2 regions of the Streptomyces sp. NPDC056479 genome follow, and region 2 is predicted to be linked to the other one. Evidence: riboswitches for the same ligand, from Rfam matches in the RefSeq annotation. Region 2 holds a riboswitch; the other holds the start of a gene.
The links. Region 2 has a riboswitch for cobalamin ahead of ACFQ6S_RS13085 (energy-coupling factor ABC transporter permease). Riboswitches for the same ligand answer to the same signal wherever they lie in the genome.

Region 1: another riboswitch for cobalamin. It lies ahead of ACFQ6S_RS17340 (prenyltransferase/squalene oxidase repeat-containing protein); the one in region 2 lies ahead of ACFQ6S_RS13085 (energy-coupling factor ABC transporter permease).

What each region holds. Positions count from the first base shown of each region.
Region 1 covers NZ_JBHTRZ010000004.1:173,544-181,793, forward strand. Annotated here, with positions in the region: gene fxsT (FxSxx-COOH system tetratricopeptide repeat protein) at 1-1,319, shown strand, start outside; gene ACFQ6S_RS17325 (alpha/beta hydrolase) at 1,360-2,283, opposite strand; gene ACFQ6S_RS17330 (nuclear transport factor 2 family protein) at 2,416-2,904, shown strand; gene ACFQ6S_RS17335 (phosphotransferase) at 2,901-3,575, opposite strand; cobalamin riboswitch at 3,626-3,760, shown strand; gene ACFQ6S_RS17340 (prenyltransferase/squalene oxidase repeat-containing protein) at 3,878-5,116, shown strand; gene ACFQ6S_RS17345 (SCO2322 family protein) at 5,113-5,787, shown strand; gene ACFQ6S_RS17350 (energy-coupling factor transporter transmembrane component T) at 5,787-6,947, shown strand; gene ACFQ6S_RS17355 (ABC transporter ATP-binding protein) at 6,944-8,250, shown strand, end outside.
Region 2 covers NZ_JBHTRZ010000003.1:342,146-350,395, forward strand. Annotated here, with positions in the region: gene ACFQ6S_RS13070 (prolyl oligopeptidase family serine peptidase) at 1-1,611, opposite strand, end outside; gene ACFQ6S_RS13075 (M20/M25/M40 family metallo-hydrolase) at 1,629-2,933, opposite strand; gene ACFQ6S_RS13080 (M55 family metallopeptidase) at 2,926-3,759, opposite strand; cobalamin riboswitch at 3,860-4,047, shown strand; gene ACFQ6S_RS13085 (energy-coupling factor ABC transporter permease) at 4,077-4,778, shown strand; gene ACFQ6S_RS13090 (energy-coupling factor ABC transporter substrate-binding protein) at 4,775-5,125, shown strand; gene cbiQ (cobalt ECF transporter T component CbiQ) at 5,129-5,878, shown strand; gene ACFQ6S_RS13100 (energy-coupling factor ABC transporter ATP-binding protein) at 5,875-6,741, shown strand; gene ACFQ6S_RS13105 (APC family permease) at 6,854-8,250, shown strand, end outside.

The DNA.
Region 1 (8,250 bases), on a different contig from region 2:
TGCGCCAGTTGCGCCGTCGCGGCGAGCTGAAGCAGGCGTATGAACTGGGCACGCGAGTTCATCAGGGCTGGCTCGAACACAGCGGGCCCGACGAACGCTGGGTGCTGCACATGGGATTCCAGATCGCCAACATCCTTCGCGCCCAAGGCCGGTACCAGGAGGCCCTGGACCTGGACGAGGACGTGTTGCGCCGCCAGGAAGCGGCTCTGGACAGCCCGCACGACCTCCACATCCTCATGACGTCCGGCGGTGTGGCAGCCGACCTGCGTGGCCTGGGCCGCTACAGCGAAGCACTGGAACGCGACCGGCTCAACCACGAGCAGTTTCTCGAGCTGTTCGGCGAGGACCATCCTCGCAGCCTCACTGCGGCCAACAATCTCGCTGTATGCCTGCGGGGCTTGGGGCAGTACACGGACGCCCTGCGGCTGGACCGCAAGACGCTGGAAACCCTGAACAAGATCCTGGGCACGGAACACCCCTACACCCGGGAAACGACGATCAGCTACGCCCGCGACCTGCTCGACTGCGGCGACTACGCCGGATCCGAACTCCTGTTGCGGCGCACCTACGATCACTGCCTGGCGAACAAAGAGTTCGGCCCTTCCTCTCCGATCACCATCCACGCGGGCACGGCGCTGGCGGGCGCCCTGCGCCAGCTCGGCCGGGCGCAGGAAGCGGAGGCGTTGACGCGGGCGGTGCTGTCCAAACTGCCCGCCGAGGAGCTCTCGGCCTCCCCCAACCGACTGATGCTCGACCTGGGACTTGCCGGGGCTCTGGGCGCGCAGGGCCGTACCGAGGAAGCATGCGACCTGGCCCGCCAGGTCCTGGACGACTGCCGTCGGCTCTTCCACGACAAGCACCCCTACACGGTGGCCTGTTACGCAAACCTGGCCGTGCTTCTCCATGCGGCCGATGAGACGGCCTCCTCCCTGGCCCACGCCGAGCAGGCGGCAAGGGCCTTCGCGGAGATCTTCGACGACGACCACCCGTTCACCCTGATGTGCCGGGTGAACCTGGCCAATGCCAAGGCCGCACTGGGGCAGCGGCAGCAAGCCCGCGCCACGTACGAGGAGGTACTGGACCGGCTCCGCGATGTCCTCAACGACGACCAGCACCCCGCCCCATTGGTCTGCGCGGCCAACCTCGCCGTGGTCCTGAACGAACTGGGAGAGACCGAGGCCGCCGAACGGCTGCGCGAGCACGTGCTGGGCGCGCTCACCGCCCGGCTCGGGGCCGACCATCCCCGCCCTCTGGCCCTGCGCGAGTGGTGCCGCTCTGGCTGGGAGTTCGACCCCTACCCCATCCTTGGCCAGCAGTGATCCGCACTCCCGCGAGCACGGCCGAGTCTGTTGAGACCCCCTACACCACGGCCTCGTAACGTTCGCGGGCACGGTCACGAAGCCAGGCGAGTGTCACCGGTACGGCGGGCAACGCGGCGAAGTGCGCCGCCCCGGGCTTCAGTACGGGTGTGGCCGAAGGTATGCGGTCGGCCAGCCACCGGAAGTGGCCGACGGGCGAGAAAGTGTCGTGCTCGCCATGCCATAGCAGCAGAGGAACATTCACGATTCTGCCTGGCTCAAAGCCCCAGTCCCGCCTGAACGACAGCACGTCGTCGAGCCATCCGAAGGAGGAACGCACAACGCTGTTCTGGTAGTTGGCGAGGAGCAGACCTCGGATCCCGCCATGTGCCACCACTGCCCGGTCGGCCGCGGGCAGCGCCGGAGCCAGCCAGCTCAGAAGCGACTCAGGGTTGTCTCTAATGGCATCCGCGTTACCGGCCAGTCTGGTCTTGAGTCGCTGCAGGAACCCCGCGGAATCGTGGTGGATGGCCTCGGAAGCGGCCCGGTAGGCGTCGACGTTGGAGTGTGCCATGCCGTCGAACCAATCAAGCCCGTCGGCATCGGGCGGGGCGATGCTCACCAGGGCGGCTGCGCTCGCCACCCGGTCCGGGAGCAGCGCCGCGCAGGCCAATGCGTGCGGTGCGCCTCCGGAACGGCCGATCACGGAGAAACGCGCCATCTTCAGGTGATCGGCGATGGCCTCCACGTCTGCGGCGGCGTGCTCGACCTTGCGTCCCTCGAATCGCTCGGATTCCCCGTATCCCGGTCGGTCGTAGGAGATGAGACGAATCCCCAGCCGGTACAGATCGATGGCCCGTGGACGCGGCCCGACCCTGCTACCCGGAGTGCCATGCAGCAAGAACACCGGATGTCCTTTGGGGTCCCCCGACGTCTCGAAGGCGAGCAGTCTCCGGCCGTCACCACTCTTGACGATTGAGAACACCAGGCGCGCCTCCCGTCGGCCGGCGCCTACGCGCCCTTTGGAGCCACTCGCTGAGACAAACGGTAGAGGATGGCGCCTCGCGACGTGACCGTTCAAGCGGCGCCCGGCGCGCGTGGCCGTATAAAGATCACCATGAGCACCGCAGACCCCATGAACTCCCCGCACACCATCGCCCCCTTGGACCGACTCATGGCCGAACGGGCCTGCGAGCGAGTCATTGTCGACTTCGTCCATCGCCTCGATCTCGGCGAACCAGCCTCCGTCGCGGAGTTGTTCACCGAGGACGGCATCTGGACCTGGCCGGAGGGGAAGCGGGCGGTCGAGGGTTGGGTGGCGCTGCGGGAGTACTTCGGCTCCCGGCCCGCCGACCGGCTCTCCCGCCGCATGATGTCCAACGTCCTCGTCACGGTCACCACCCCGGACACGGCGACGGCGACCTCGTACTTCACGACGTACCGCGTCGACGGTTACGAGGACGGCATAGTCCCGGCCGGGCCGCCCGTCCAGGTCGGTCACTACGAGGACGCGTTCCGCCGGATCGCGGACGACGGCAGCTGGCGGCTCACCTCACGGACCCTCCACCTTCCCTTCGGCGGACCCACCCCGCGGGCCGGCGGCTAGCCACGCATGAAGGGGCGGATCAACTCCTCGGACTTGCCCAGGAGTTCGATCTCCCCCGGCGTCATCGTCGGGTTGGCGGCCCGTCGGCGCAGCGCCTCCGTGAGGCCGTTCTCCGTGAGGTGGGACGGGTCGGTGAGGAGGGCCTTGAGGATGGCGTGGGCGGGCGCGGCGAGGGGCCCCTCGTCGACGGCGACCTGGGCGAGGATCACCGCCGAGGTGCCCCAGTCGAGGCCGGGGTCGCCCTCCTGCGTGTCGCTCCAGTCGATGACACAGGGGCCGTCGGGCGTGAGGACGACGTTGTCGGGGTGGAGGTCAAGGTGCAGGACGCGGCGCTGCGACACACGTGCGGGGATGTCGTGAAGCTGGCGCAGCAGGCGGGCCAGGATGCGGCCCGCCTCGTCCGCGCCCATGGTCCCGGCGCCCAGCGCCCCCAGCATCGTCGGCCCCGACAGCCGCCGCATCACCAGGTCGGTCCGCGAGGAGTCGGCGAGCCGGACCCGGGGCGCCGGGTAGCCGTGCTCGCGTACGTACGCCATCACCGCACCCTCGGCGAGCGCGTCCCGGTACCCCTCCCGGTCGCGGCGCAGTACCCACGCCTCGTCGATCTCGTACACGTCGGCCGTGCGCCCCGCGCCCAGCAGCCGCCCCGCCGCCCCGGTCCCCTCCGTCATGAGGGGACGGTGTCTCCGCCGCCCACAGCCCCCTCTCAACCCCTCCCTACCCCCGGGTAGAGTGTCGCCGTCGTCATCACACCCGTACGTGGGAAAGCCGGTGCAATTCCGGCGCTGACCCGCAACCGTGAACCGGTCGTCGTCGAAGGCCGGTGAGCCGGATCGCCGCGTACGTCACTGTGACCGGCTCACGTGCCCCGGCAGCCGGCCGGAGCACGGCACCGTCGAGGTATACGGAGCCGAGCCGCCGGGGCTCTCCCCTGCGCTGCCCGGTTCCCCCTAGGGAAGGGCACCCGCCGATCATGTACGTCCGTCGTAGCGCCGCGGTCCTGGCCGCCGCCGTCGTGATCGGCGCGGCCACGCCGGCCGTAGCCGCCGACTCGTCCCCGTCCGCGTCGCCGTCGAAGGCGCTTCCCGCCGAGCTGTACGGCGACGGGGATCCCACCTATGACGGCGTCTGGCGCCAGTCCCTCGCGCTGCTCGCGCAGGACACGGTGGGGGTGAAGCCGGCCAAGGGTGCGGTGGACTGGCTGGTGGGGCAGCAGTGCGCGAACGGGGCCTTCGCGCCGTACCGCGCCGACGCGAGCGGCGCCTGCGACAGCAAGCTCCTCATCGACACCAACAGCACTGCGGCCGCCGTTCAGGCCCTCGGCGCGCTCGGCGGCCACGACGCCGCCACCGGCAAGGCCGTGACCTGGCTGAAGTCGGTGCAGAACAAGGACGGCGGCTGGGGCTACACCGCGGGCGGGCCGAGTGACACGAACTCGACGTCGGTCGTGATCGGTGCGCTGGCCGCCGTGGACGAGAAGCCGGCGGAGGTCGTGAAGGACGGGCAGTCGCCCTACGACGCGCTGATCAAGCTCGCCCTGCCGTGCAAGGCCGACGAAGCGGGCGCCTTCGCCTTCCAGCCGGACAAGAAGGGTGACCTGGTCGCCAACGCGGACGCGACGGCCGCGGGCGTCGTCGGCACGCTCGGCAAGGGCCTCGTGGTGAGCGCCGGCAAGCCGTCGTCGGACGCCGCCTGCACCGACGGCGGCTACCCGGCCCCGCAGCAGGCCGCGGCCAACGGCGCCGCCTACCTCACGAAGACCCTCGCCAAGGACGGCCACCTGAAGTCCGTCCTGCCTGGAGCCGAGGACCAGCCCGACTACGGCAACACGGCCGACGCGGTCGTCGCGCTCGCCGCGCAGTCCGGTGCCGATGCCGCCCAGAAGCCCCTGCGCTGGCTGGAGCAGAACTCGGCCCAGTGGGCGGCGCAGAGCGGCCCGGCCGCCTACGCCCAGCTGATCCTCGCCGCCCACGCCACCGGCACCGACCCGCGCGACTTCGGCGGCTCCGACCTGGTCAAGCAGCTCAACGCGACCGGCCCCGCACCGCAGGACTCGCCGACGGCCACGGACAAGCAGGAGGAGAAGGACAAGGAGAAGGACGACAAGGGCGACAGTCCCTTCGGTGTCTGGTGGTACGTCGGCATCTTCCTCGTCGTCGGCATCGGCATCGGCTTCCTGCTCAGCGGCCGCAACAAGGGCCGCCGATCGTGATCCGCCGCGCACTCGTTCGCGCACTCGCTCCACTCCTGGCCGCGCTGGTCCTCGTGACCGGCGCGGCCCAGGCCGCCCAGGCGACCGGCTACCGCTACTGGTCCTTCTGGGAGCGCGACGGCGGCACCTGGACCTACGCCACCCAGGGCCCCTCCCTCGCCCGCCCGTCCGACGGGGACGTCCAGGGCTTCCGCTTCGCGGTGAGCGCGGACTCGAAGGACGCGGCCCAGCCGAGGGGCGCGGCCGAGTTCGCGGTGATCTGTGCGCGAACTCCCGCGCAGGACGGCGAGAAGCGGGTGGCGCTGGTCATCGACTTCGGTTCGGCGGCGGACGCCGCGTCGGGCGAGACGCCGCCGGATCGTCGTACCGCCTGTGCCCGGGTGGCCCCCGACGCGACGACGGCGGAGGCTCTGGCGGCGGTCGCCAAGCCCCTGCGCTACGACACGAACGCCCTGCTGTGCGCCATCGCCGGGTACCCGCAGAAGGGCTGCGGGGAGCAGGTGTCGGACACCGACAGGCCGGCGCCGACCGACAAGGAAAGCCGGCAGACGGCCACCGACAACAAGAGCGACTCCGCCGACGGTCCCTCCCTCGGCCTGGTCACGGGGATCGCCGTGGTGGCGGTACTGGGGGCGGCAGCCGTCTGGCAGGCACGACGGCGGCGAGCCTGATGGCCCCCCGGCCCACACCCACACACCCGGCCTCCATCCCCCGGCCCCAACGCCTCCCGGCGCTGCACCCCGGCGCCTGGTGGCTCTGGTCGCTCGCCCTCGGCACCGCAGCCACCCGCACCACCAACCCCCTCCTCCTCACCCTTCTCATCGCCACCTCGGCCTACGTCGTGGCGACCTGCCGCCCGGACACCCCCTGGGCCCGCTCCTACACCGCCTTCGTCAAGCTCGCCCTGGTCGTCATCCTCATCCGGCTCGTCTTCGCCGTGGCCCTCGGCTCCCCCATTCCCGGCACGCACGTGATCGTCACGCTCCCCGAAATCCCCCTCCCGGACTGGGCGCAGGGCATCCGGCTGGGCGGCAGGGTCACCGTCGAGACTCTGCTCTTCGCGTTCTACGACGGTCTGCGGCTGGCCGCCCTCCTCATCTGCGTGGGCGCGGCGAACTCCCTCGCGAGCCCCACCCGTCTGCTCAAGTCCCTCCCCGGCGCGCTGTACGAGATGGGTGTGGCGGTGGTCGTGGCCCTCACCTACGCCCCCAACCTGATCGCCGACGTCCAGCGCCTGCGGTCCGCCCGCCGGCTGCGCGGCCGCCCCGACACCGGTGTCCGCGGCCTCCTGCACGTCGGACTCCCCGTCCTGGAGGGCGCGTTGGAGCGCTCGGTCGCCCTCGCCGCCGCGATGGACTCGCGCGGATACGGCCGTACGGCCGACGTCCCGCCCCGCGTCCGCCGTACGACCGCCACGCTCACCCTCGGCGGCCTGCTGGGCGTCTGTGCGGGAACGTACGGCCTGCTGACCGCCGAAGGCGGGACGTACGGTCTCCCGGTCCTCCTCATCGGGCTCGCCGCCGCGCTGGCGGGCCTGCGCCTCGGTGGTCGCCGCTCGCTGCGCACCCGTTACCGCCCGGCCCGCTGGGACGCTCGTGCCTGGCTGGTCGCCGGTTCCGGCGCGGCGGTCGCCGCCCTGCTGATCCTCGCCGCCGACCGTGACCCTGCGGCGCTGCACCCCGGCGTGGTCCCGCTGGTCGCGCCCACCCTTCCCCTGTGGCCCGCGGCGGCCGTACTCCTCGGCCTGCTCCCGGCCTTCGTCAGCCCCGCACCCCGGACCGCCGCGCCACGGAAGCCCGCGCTGCGCCCCGCCCCCAAGGAGACGTCGTGATCCGCTTCGAGAACGTCTCCGTGACGTACGACGGTGCCGTCGAACCCACCGTGCAGGGAGTGGACTTCGAGGTCCCGGAGGGCGAGCTGGTCCTGCTCGTCGGTCCTTCGGGGGTCGGCAAGTCCACCGTGCTCGGCGCGGTGAGCGGGCTCGTCCCGCACTTCACCGGCGGTACCCTGCGCGGCCGTGTCACGGTGGCCGGCCGTGACACCCGTACGCACAAGCCGCGCGAACTCGCGGACGTGGTGGGCATGGTCGGGCAGGACCCGCTCTCGCACTTCGTCACGGACACGGTCGAGGACGAACTCGCCTACGGCATGGAGTCGCTGGGCCTCGCCCCGGACGTGATGCGCCGCCGCGTCGAGGAGACCCTCGACCTGCTCGGCCTCGCCGACCTCCGCGACCGCCCCATCGCCACGCTCTCCGGCGGCCAGCAGCAGCGCGTCGCCATCGGCTCGGTGCTCACCCCGCACCCCAGGGTCCTGGTCCTGGACGAGCCGACCTCGGCCCTGGACCCGGCCGCCGCGGAGGAGGTCCTCGCGGTCCTGCAACGCCTGGTCCACGACCTCGGCACGACGGTCCTGATGGCCGAACACCGTCTGGAGCGTGTGGTCCAGTACGCCGACCGGATCGCCCTGCTCCCCGCCCCCGGGGCGGCCCCGATCGTCGGCACCCCGGCGGAGATCATGGCCGTGTCCCCGGTGTATCCCCCGGTCGTTGCGCTGGGTCGTCTGGCGGGCTGGTCGCCGCTGCCCCTGACGGTGCGAGACGCCCGACGACGGGCAGCGGACCTGCGGGCACGACTCGGCGAGCGGGACAGCGACGCCGTTGAGGGGCGCGGGGCCGCAATCGACTTGCGGCTGACGCCGCATGGGCACGACCGGCCATCCACCACCAGCGGCCGCAGGTCCTCCGAAGCCCCCGAGCCGGCGGGCACCACCCACCGCCGATGGTTCCGACGCACGCGCACCCCCGCCCAGCCCGCCCTTCGATCCCCCTACGCCGCCGAAGTACGGGCCCTCACCGTCACCCGCGACCGAATCCGCGCCCTCCACCACATCGGCCTCACCGTCACCCCCGGCGAGACCATCGCCCTCATGGGCCGCAACGGCGCCGGCAAGTCGACGCTGCTCAACACCCTGGTCGGTCTCGTGGCACCGTCCGCCGGCCATGTCGAGGCCGGCGGAGCCGAACCCCACCGCACACCACCCCGCGACCTCGTCCGGCGCGTCGGTCTGGTCCCGCAGGAACCCCGTGATCTGCTCTACGCCGACACGGTCGGCGCCGAGTGCACGGCCGCCGA
Region 2 (8,250 bases):
GTCATGGGTCTCGCCCGTGCCCCAGCCGGCCAGGTCGAGGATCGGGTAGAGGATCGTGCCGCAGGCGTAGACGTCGGTCATGGTGAGCGACGCGGCGGTGGTCCAGCCGCCCGCGCTGCCGCCCCGGACGGCGAGCCGGTCGCGGTCGGCGGTGCCCTCGTCGGCGAGGGCGAGCGCGACGGTCGCGCAGTCCTCGACGTCCACCACGCCCCACTGCTCGCGCAGCCGGTTGCGGTACTCCCGCCCGTACCCGCTGGAGCCGCCGTAGTCGACCTCGGCGACGCCGATGCCGCGCGAGGTGAAGTAGGCGATGGCCAGGTCGAGCACCAGGGGCGCCCGGTCGGTGGGGCCGCCGTGCGCCCAGACGACGTAGGGCGGCGGCGTGTCGGCGGGGGCGACGCAGCCGGGGTTGTGGGGCGGGTAGATGTGCGCGTGGATGTCGTTCCCGGCGGGGCCGGTGAAGGTGCGGATCTGCGGCTCGGGGTAGTGGGAGGGGTCCACGGCGTCGTCGTGCGCGGCCCCGATCACCCGGGACCGGCCGGTGCAGGTGTCCAGCTCGACCACCTCGTACGCGCTGCGCGGGCTGGCGCCGACGGCGATCACCCGATCGCCGTGCACCGCGAGCGTGGGCGCGAACTCGCTCCAGGGGCCCGCCGCGTCGACGATCTCGCCGGTCTCGGGGTCGAGAACCCCGAGGGCCGTCGAGCCACGGCCGTGCACCACGGCGACGAGCCCGCTCGCCAGCGGGGCGAACCAGCGCAGTCCCAGCTTCCACAGCGGACCGCCGAACTCCTCCTCGCGCGGGCACAGCGGCTCCGCGTCGCGGTAGAGGTTCCACCAGCCGCTGCGGTCGCTGGAGTACAGCAGCCTGCCGTCGGCCGACCAGTCGACCTGGGCGATCGACTCCTCGGGCCCACCCGCGACGATCCGCGGGCCGCCGAGCGTGCCGTCGGCTCCGATGTCCGCGACCAGCAGTTCTGTGCCGTCCCACGGCATCCGCGGGTGATCCCAGGCGAGCCACGCCGCGCGCCCCGCGTCGGGCGAGATCCGCGCTCCGGTCACGAACCGGTGCCGCCCGTCGGTGAGTTCGCGTACGGCGTCCCGGTCCTCGGCCGCCGAGCCGTCCAGCGGGACCGCGGCCAGGACGCGCCGCACATCCGTCGGCCCCTCCCCCGTGAACTCCTCCAGCACGCACCACACTTCACCCAGGTCGAGCCGCAACTGCGGTTCCACCCAGCGCAGTCCACCGCCGAGGCCGGACACCGGGGTCAGCGGACGCGGCTCGTCGCCCTCCTCGTACCGGTACAGCCGCTGATCGGCGAAGTCGACGAAGACGACGAGCGGCCGGCCGTCGACCACCTCGCCCGCCCACGGCTGTCCGCCGTACTCGACGACCCGGCTGCGCACGTTCCACGGCTCGGGCAGCACCGACTCCTCGGTGCCGTCGGCGCTCCGCCGCACCAACGTGCGCCGCCCGCCCTCCGTGGGCCGTGGCTCGATCCACCACGCCTCGTCACCGACGAGGCCCACGTACTCGGGCCGCCCCTCGTGCGCCGCGGCGACGGCGGCGTCGATGGGCGAGGGCCAGGAACCGTACGCCAGCGTCCGCACTGTCTCCCCTGCTTCGTCTAGGCCGTGCGCAGAAAGCGGTCGAGTACCCGCACACCGAAGTGCAGTGCCTCGACCGGCACCCTTTCGTCGACGCCGTGGAACATGGCCCCGTAGTCGTAGCCCTCCGGCAGCCGCAGCGGCGAGAAGCCGTAGCCGGTGATGCCGAGCCGCGAGAACTGCTTGGCGTCCGTGCCGCCGGGCATGCAGTACGGCACCATGTGCCCCTCGGGCGCGAACTCCTGGACGGCGGCGCGCATCCGGGCGTAGGTCGGCGAGGCGATCGGCGACTGGAGGGCCACCTCGTGATGGTGGAACTCCCAGTCCACGTCCGGGCCGGTGAGTTCGTCGATGGTCGCCCGGAACTCGTCCTCGAAGCCCGGGAGATACCGGCCGTCGACATAGGCCACGGCCTCCCCCGGGATCACATTGACCTTGTAACCGGCTTCCAGCATCGTCGGGTTGGCGCTGTTGCGGACGGTCGCCTCCACGAGCTTGGCCGCATTGCCGAGCTTGGCCAGCAGCCCGTCCACGTCGTCCATGTCGGCGTCGAGACCGTACAGCGCGGCCAGTTCGGTGAGGGCGGCGCGCACCGTCGGGGTCAGTCGGATCGGCCACTCGTGGGCGCCGATGCGGGTGACGGCGGCGGCGAGGCGGGTCACCGCGTTCTCCCGGTTCGGCCGGGAGCCGTGCGCGGCCCTGCCGCGTGCCGTGAGCTTGAGCCAGCCGGTGCCACGCTCGCCGGCCGCGAGCGGGTAGATCTGCCGGCCGCTGCCGTCATGGACGGTGAACGCGCCCGACTCGCCGATCCCCTCGGTGCAGCCCTCGAACAGTCCGGCGTGCCGGTCCGCGAGGAAGCCGGAGCCGTCCGCGGCGCTCGCCTCCTCGTCCGCGGTGAACGCGATCACGACGTCCCGGCGGGGCCGTACGCCCTCCCGCGCCCAGGCCCGGACGACGGCGAGGATCATCGCGTCCATGTTCTTCATGTCGACCGCGCCCCGCCCCCACACCACCCCGTCGCGGATCTCCCCGGAGAACGGGTGCACGCTCCACTCGTCGGCCTGCGCGGGCACCACGTCCAGATGACCGTGGACGAGCAACGCGTCCGCCGAGGGGTCGCTGCCCTCGATGCGCGCGACGACGTTTGTACGGCCCTTGACGCGCTCCAGCAGAGTGGGCTCCAGGCCCGCCTCGGCCAGCCGCGCGGCGGCGTACTCGGCAGCGGGACGCTCCTGGCAGTCCCCGCCCCCGCGATTGGTGGTGTCGATGCGGATGAGGTCGGACGTGAACGTCACGACCTCCTCCAGTGCCTGCCCGTCAGCCATACTGCTCCTCCACCGCGGCCGAGACGATCGTGGTGACCGCCTTGAAGGTACGGATTCCCTCGTACATGCGCTCGCTGGTGTACGCCACCTTTCGCTCGCCGATACGTTCGACGCCCGGGACGACGGTGGCGGCCATCGCGAGGTGCTCGGCGTCGAACTCGACGGCGACCGTGAACGGGCCGCCGGTCACCGGCTGCTGACGGACCGCCAGCGCGGCCGCCTCCTTCGCCGCCGCGCGGATGTCGGCGGCGGTCCTGGCGGGCGTACGGCACACGGCGGCGTACCGCGAGACGTGGTCCTTGACGGCGACCTTCAGCGCCCCGGGCGCGTACCCGAGCGCGTCCTCGCAGGCCACGTCGTCGCCGGTGACGAGCACGACGGGCACGCCGTACTCGGCGACGACGTGTGCGTTGAGCAGCCCCTCGCTGGCGCGTACGTCGTTCAGCCACACCCCTGTGACGGAGTTCGCGAGGTAGGTGTGGGCGAGGACACCTTCCATGCCGGCGCCCGCGTGGTAGCCGACGAAGGCGATGCCGTCCACGTCGCCGTGCTGGACGCCCTCGACCATGGACAGCGACTTGTGCCGGCCGGTGAGCATCTCGGCCCGCTCGTCGAGCCGTTCGAGCAGCAGATTGCGCATGGACCAGTGCGCCTCGTTGATGACGACGTCGTCGGCGCCGCCGTCGAAGAACCCCAGCACCGCGGCGTTGACGTCCGAGGTGAACATCCCCCGGCAGCGCTCCCACTGCGGCGTCCCGGGGAGCACGTCGCCCGGCCAGGTCACGCCGGTGGCGCCCTCCATGTCGGCGCTGATGAGGATCTTCATGCTCCGTCACGTTACGCGCCCGCGCGTGAACCCGCCACGAAGCGGACGAACGCCGCTTTCGCGCCCCCGAGGCCTGCTTGTCAGCCACCGTGTCCGGGCACTACTGTCACCACGCCTTGGTGAACGGGAAATCCGGTGTGATGCCGGTGCGGCCCTCGCCACTGTGAATCGGGAAGTCCGGCTCCGGCCCTCACGGGCAGCCACTGGGTTCTTCGGAACCCGGGAAGGCGGAGCACGGGCGTGTGGTACCCGTCAGCCAGGAGACCGGCCAAGGCGCGTCAACCATCCACGAGGTGCTGGAGAGGGTCTGCTGAGCCATGCACATAGCCGAGGGTTTCCTCCCGCCGGCGCACGCGGTCGCCTGGGGCGTCGCGTCCGCGCCGTTCGTCGTCCACGGAGTACGGTCACTCACCCGTGAGGTCAGGGAGCATCCCGAGAGCACACTGCTCCTCGGCGCCTCCGGAGCCTTCACCTTCGTCCTGTCCGCGCTGAAGCTGCCCTCGGTGACCGGCAGCTGCTCGCATCCCACCGGCACCGGACTGGGCGCCATCCTGTTCCGGCCGCCGATCATGGCGGTCCTGGGCACCATCACCCTGCTCTTCCAGGCGCTGCTGCTCGCGCACGGCGGCCTGACCACGCTCGGCGCCAACGTCTTCTCGATGGCGATCGTCGGGCCCTGGGCCGGGTACGCGATCTACAAGCTGCTGCGGCGCTATGACGTGCCGTTGATGGTCGCCGTGTTCTTCGGGGCGTTCGTCGCCGATCTGTCCACCTACTGTGTGACCAGCGTCCAGCTGGCGCTCGCCTTCCCCGACCCGAGCAGCGGATTCCTGGGCGCGCTCGGCAAGTTCGGCTCCATCTTCGCCGTCACCCAGATCCCGCTCGCGGTGAGCGAGGGCCTGCTCACGGTGCTCGTGATGCGGCTGCTGGTGCAGTCCAGCAAGGGCGAACTGACCCGGCTGGGCGTGTTCCTCGCCAAGAAGCAGTCGCGGACCGAGACGGAGGCGGTGGCCCGATGAGCAAGAACACGAAGATCAATGTCCTGCTGCTGCTCGTCGTGGCCGCGCTCGCCGTGCTGCCGCTCGCGCTCGGCCTGGGCGACCACAAGGAGGAGCCGTTCACCGGCGCCGACGGCGAGGCGGAGACGGCGATCACCGAGATCAAGCCGGATTACGAGCCCTGGTTCTCGCCGCTGTACGAGCCGCCGTCGGGTGAGATCGAGTCGGCCCTGTTCAGCCTCCAGGCGGCCCTCGGCGCCGGTGTTCTCGCCTACTACTTCGGCCTGCACCGGGGCCGGCGGCAGGGCGAACAGCGGGCGCTGGTGCGAGAGCCCGCCGGCGAGGAACCGAAGGCCGACAAGGTCTGACGGGTGCTGCCGATCGACGCGGCGGCGCACAGCAGTCGCTGGCGCCGCCGTCATCCCGTGGACAAGGCCGTGCTCGGGCTCGGCCTCACCGTGCTCGCGATCTCGCTGCCGCCCTGGCCGGGCGCCGCGCTGGTCCTGGTCACCGCGCTCGCCGCGCTGATGGGTCCGGCGGGCGTGCCCGCGCGGCGGCTGTGGCGCGCCTATCGCGTACCGCTCGGTTTCTGTGTGACCGGCGCGGTGACGCTGCTGGTCCAAGTGGGCGGCCCGGAGGGCTTCGTGTCCCTCGCCGACGACGGGGGGCTGCGTGCCGGGGAGCTGCTGCTGCGCACCTCGGCCGCCTCTCTCGGCGTGCTGCTGTTCGCCTTCACCACGCCGATGTCCGATCTGCTGCCCCGTCTGGTGAAGGCCGGGGTGCCCGCGCCGGTCGTCGATGTCGCCCTGGTCACGTACCGCATGAGCTTCCTGCTTCTGGACTCGGTGCGGCGTATCCGGGACGCACAGGCCGCCCGGCTCGGCCACACCAGCCGGGCCGCGGAGTGGCGCTCGCTATCCGGGCTCGGTGCCACCGCGTTCGTGCGGGCCTTCGACCGGGCCACCCGGCTCCAGGCCGGGCTCGCCGGGCGCGGCTACGACGGCACACTGCGGGTCCTGGTGCCCGAGGCCCGGGTCTCCGTCCGCTTCACGGCCGCGAGTTGCGCCCTGCTCGCAGCGCTGGCCGCCCTCACCCTCGTACTGGAGAAGGCCCTGCCATGAGCGAGCCCACCGCCCTGGTCGCCCTGCGGGGCGCGTCCTACGCCTACGAGGACGGTCCCGTCGTGCTCAGCGGCCTCGACTTCGACGTGTGCGAGGGGCGCGCGCTGGCGCTGCTGGGCCGTAACGGCAGCGGAAAGACCACCCTGATGCGGCTGCTCAGCGGCGGACTCGAGCCGCGCGACGGCAGGTTGACGGTGGAGGGTACGGCGGTCCGGTACGACCGCAAGGGGCTGACCCGGCTGCGGACGACCGTGCAGCTGGTGGTGCAGGACCCCGACGACCAGCTCTTCGCCGCGTCCGTCGCCCAGGACGTCTCCTTCGGTCCGCTGAACCTGGGCCTGTCCGACCCCGAGGTGCGGGCGCGGGTGGACGAGTCGCTGGCCGCCCTCGACATCACCGCGCTGGCCGACCGGCCCACGCACCTGCTGTCGTACGGGCAGCGCAAGCGCACCGCCATCGCCGGGGCGGTCGCGATGCGGCCGCGCGTGCTGATCCTCGACGAGCCGACCGCCGGGCTCGACCCCGACGGCCAGGAGCGGCTGCTCGCCACACTCGACGGGCTGCGCGCGAGCGGCACCACGGTGGTCATGGCCACCCACGACGTCGACCTCGCCCTGCGCTGGGCCGACGACGCGGCACTGCTGACCCCGTCCGGCGTCCGCACCGGCCCCGCGCCGGCGATGCTGGCCCGCACCGACCTCCTGCGGCAGGCCGGACTGCGGCTGCCCTGGGGCGTCGCGGCGGCCCGGTTGCTCCGCGCGCAGGGGCTGCTGGACGAGACGGCACCCGGTCCGCGCGACGCGGACGAACTGGCGGCCCTGGCGGCGGCACAGACCACGCCGGCACTGCCGACCGACGGCTGACACAGGTCATGGTGGGCACATGGGTGATAGCTTCCGCGACCGCGCACGAAAGGCGGGGTGGGCCCTACGGTTCCCTGTTTCATGAGGTCACGCGCGACCGAAGTGAGGCAGCATGGCCGACGGCACCATGGACACCCACCCGCCCGAGGGGCTGAAAGCCAACGCGATCGGGTTTCTCGACGCACTCGTCATCGGCCTCAACGCCACCTCGCCCGCCTACTCACTCGCCGCGGCCATCGGCCCGGTCGTGGCTCTCGTGGGTGTCTACGCCCCGGGCGTCATGCTCGCGTCGTTCGTCCCGATGCTGCTGATCGCGTCGGCCTTCTATTACCTCAACAAGGTCGACCAGGACTGCGGGACGACCTTCTCCTGGGTCACCCGGGCGATGGGCCCGTGGGCCGGCTGGCTCGGCGGCTGGGCCATCACGATGACCGGGGTCCTGGTGGTCGGATCGCTGGCGGACGTCGCGGTGACGTTCGCGCTGCTCGCCGTCGGTCTCGACAGCTGGGCCGACAACGAGGTCGTCCGCCAGACGCTCACGGTGGTGCTCATCCTGGTGATGACGGCCGTGTGCGTCATCGGCACCGAGGTGTCGGCGCGCGTGCAGAACGTCCTGATCCTCGCTCAGGTCGCCTGTCTGCTCGCCTTCGCCGTGGTGGCGCTCTACCGGGTCTACGCCGACACCGGCACGCTCGACTCCGTGGATCCGGCGTTCAGCTGGCTGAATCCCTTCGGCGCGGGAGGCGCCGATCTGACCGCGGGTCTGCTGCTGGGCGTGTTCATCTACTGGGGCTGGGAGTCCGCGGTCAACCTCACCGAGGAGGTCGAGAACTCCGCCACCGCGCCCGGCGAGGCGGCCGTGTGGTCGACGGTCATCCTGCTGGTGACCTATGTGTCGGTCGCCTACGCGGTCGTGGCCTACGCCGGTCCGGCCTTCCTGTCCGAGAACGCCGCGGAGGAGGAGTTCATCTTCGCCCTGCTCGCCGACGAGGCGATGGGCGGCTGGGACTGGGTCGTACTGCTTGCGGTCTCGACCTCGGGTCTGGCCTCGACGCAGACGACGATCATCCCGGCCTCGCGCACGGCCCTGTCCATGGCGCGGCGGCACGCGCTGCCGGGCCACTTCGGGCACATCAGCCCCCGGTTCCGCACACCCGACGTGAGCACCTGGTGGGTCGCGGGCATCGCCATCGCCTGGTACCTCGTCGTCCGCCAGATCAGCGAGAACGCCCTGTTCGACTCGCTGACCGCGCTGTCCCTGCTGATCGCGTTCTACTACGCGCTCACCGGCATCGCCTGCGCGGTCTACTACCGGCGTCATCTCACCGAGAGCGTGCACAACTTCCTGCTCATCGGCCTCGGCCCGGTGGTCGGCGCCGGGCTGCTGGTCTGGCTGCTGGTCGAGTCGATCAGTGACATGGCCGATCCGGCCAACTCCTACAGCGGCGTCTCGTGGTTCGGGCTCGGCCCGCCGCTGGTCATCGGCATCGGCATCACCCTCGCGGGCGT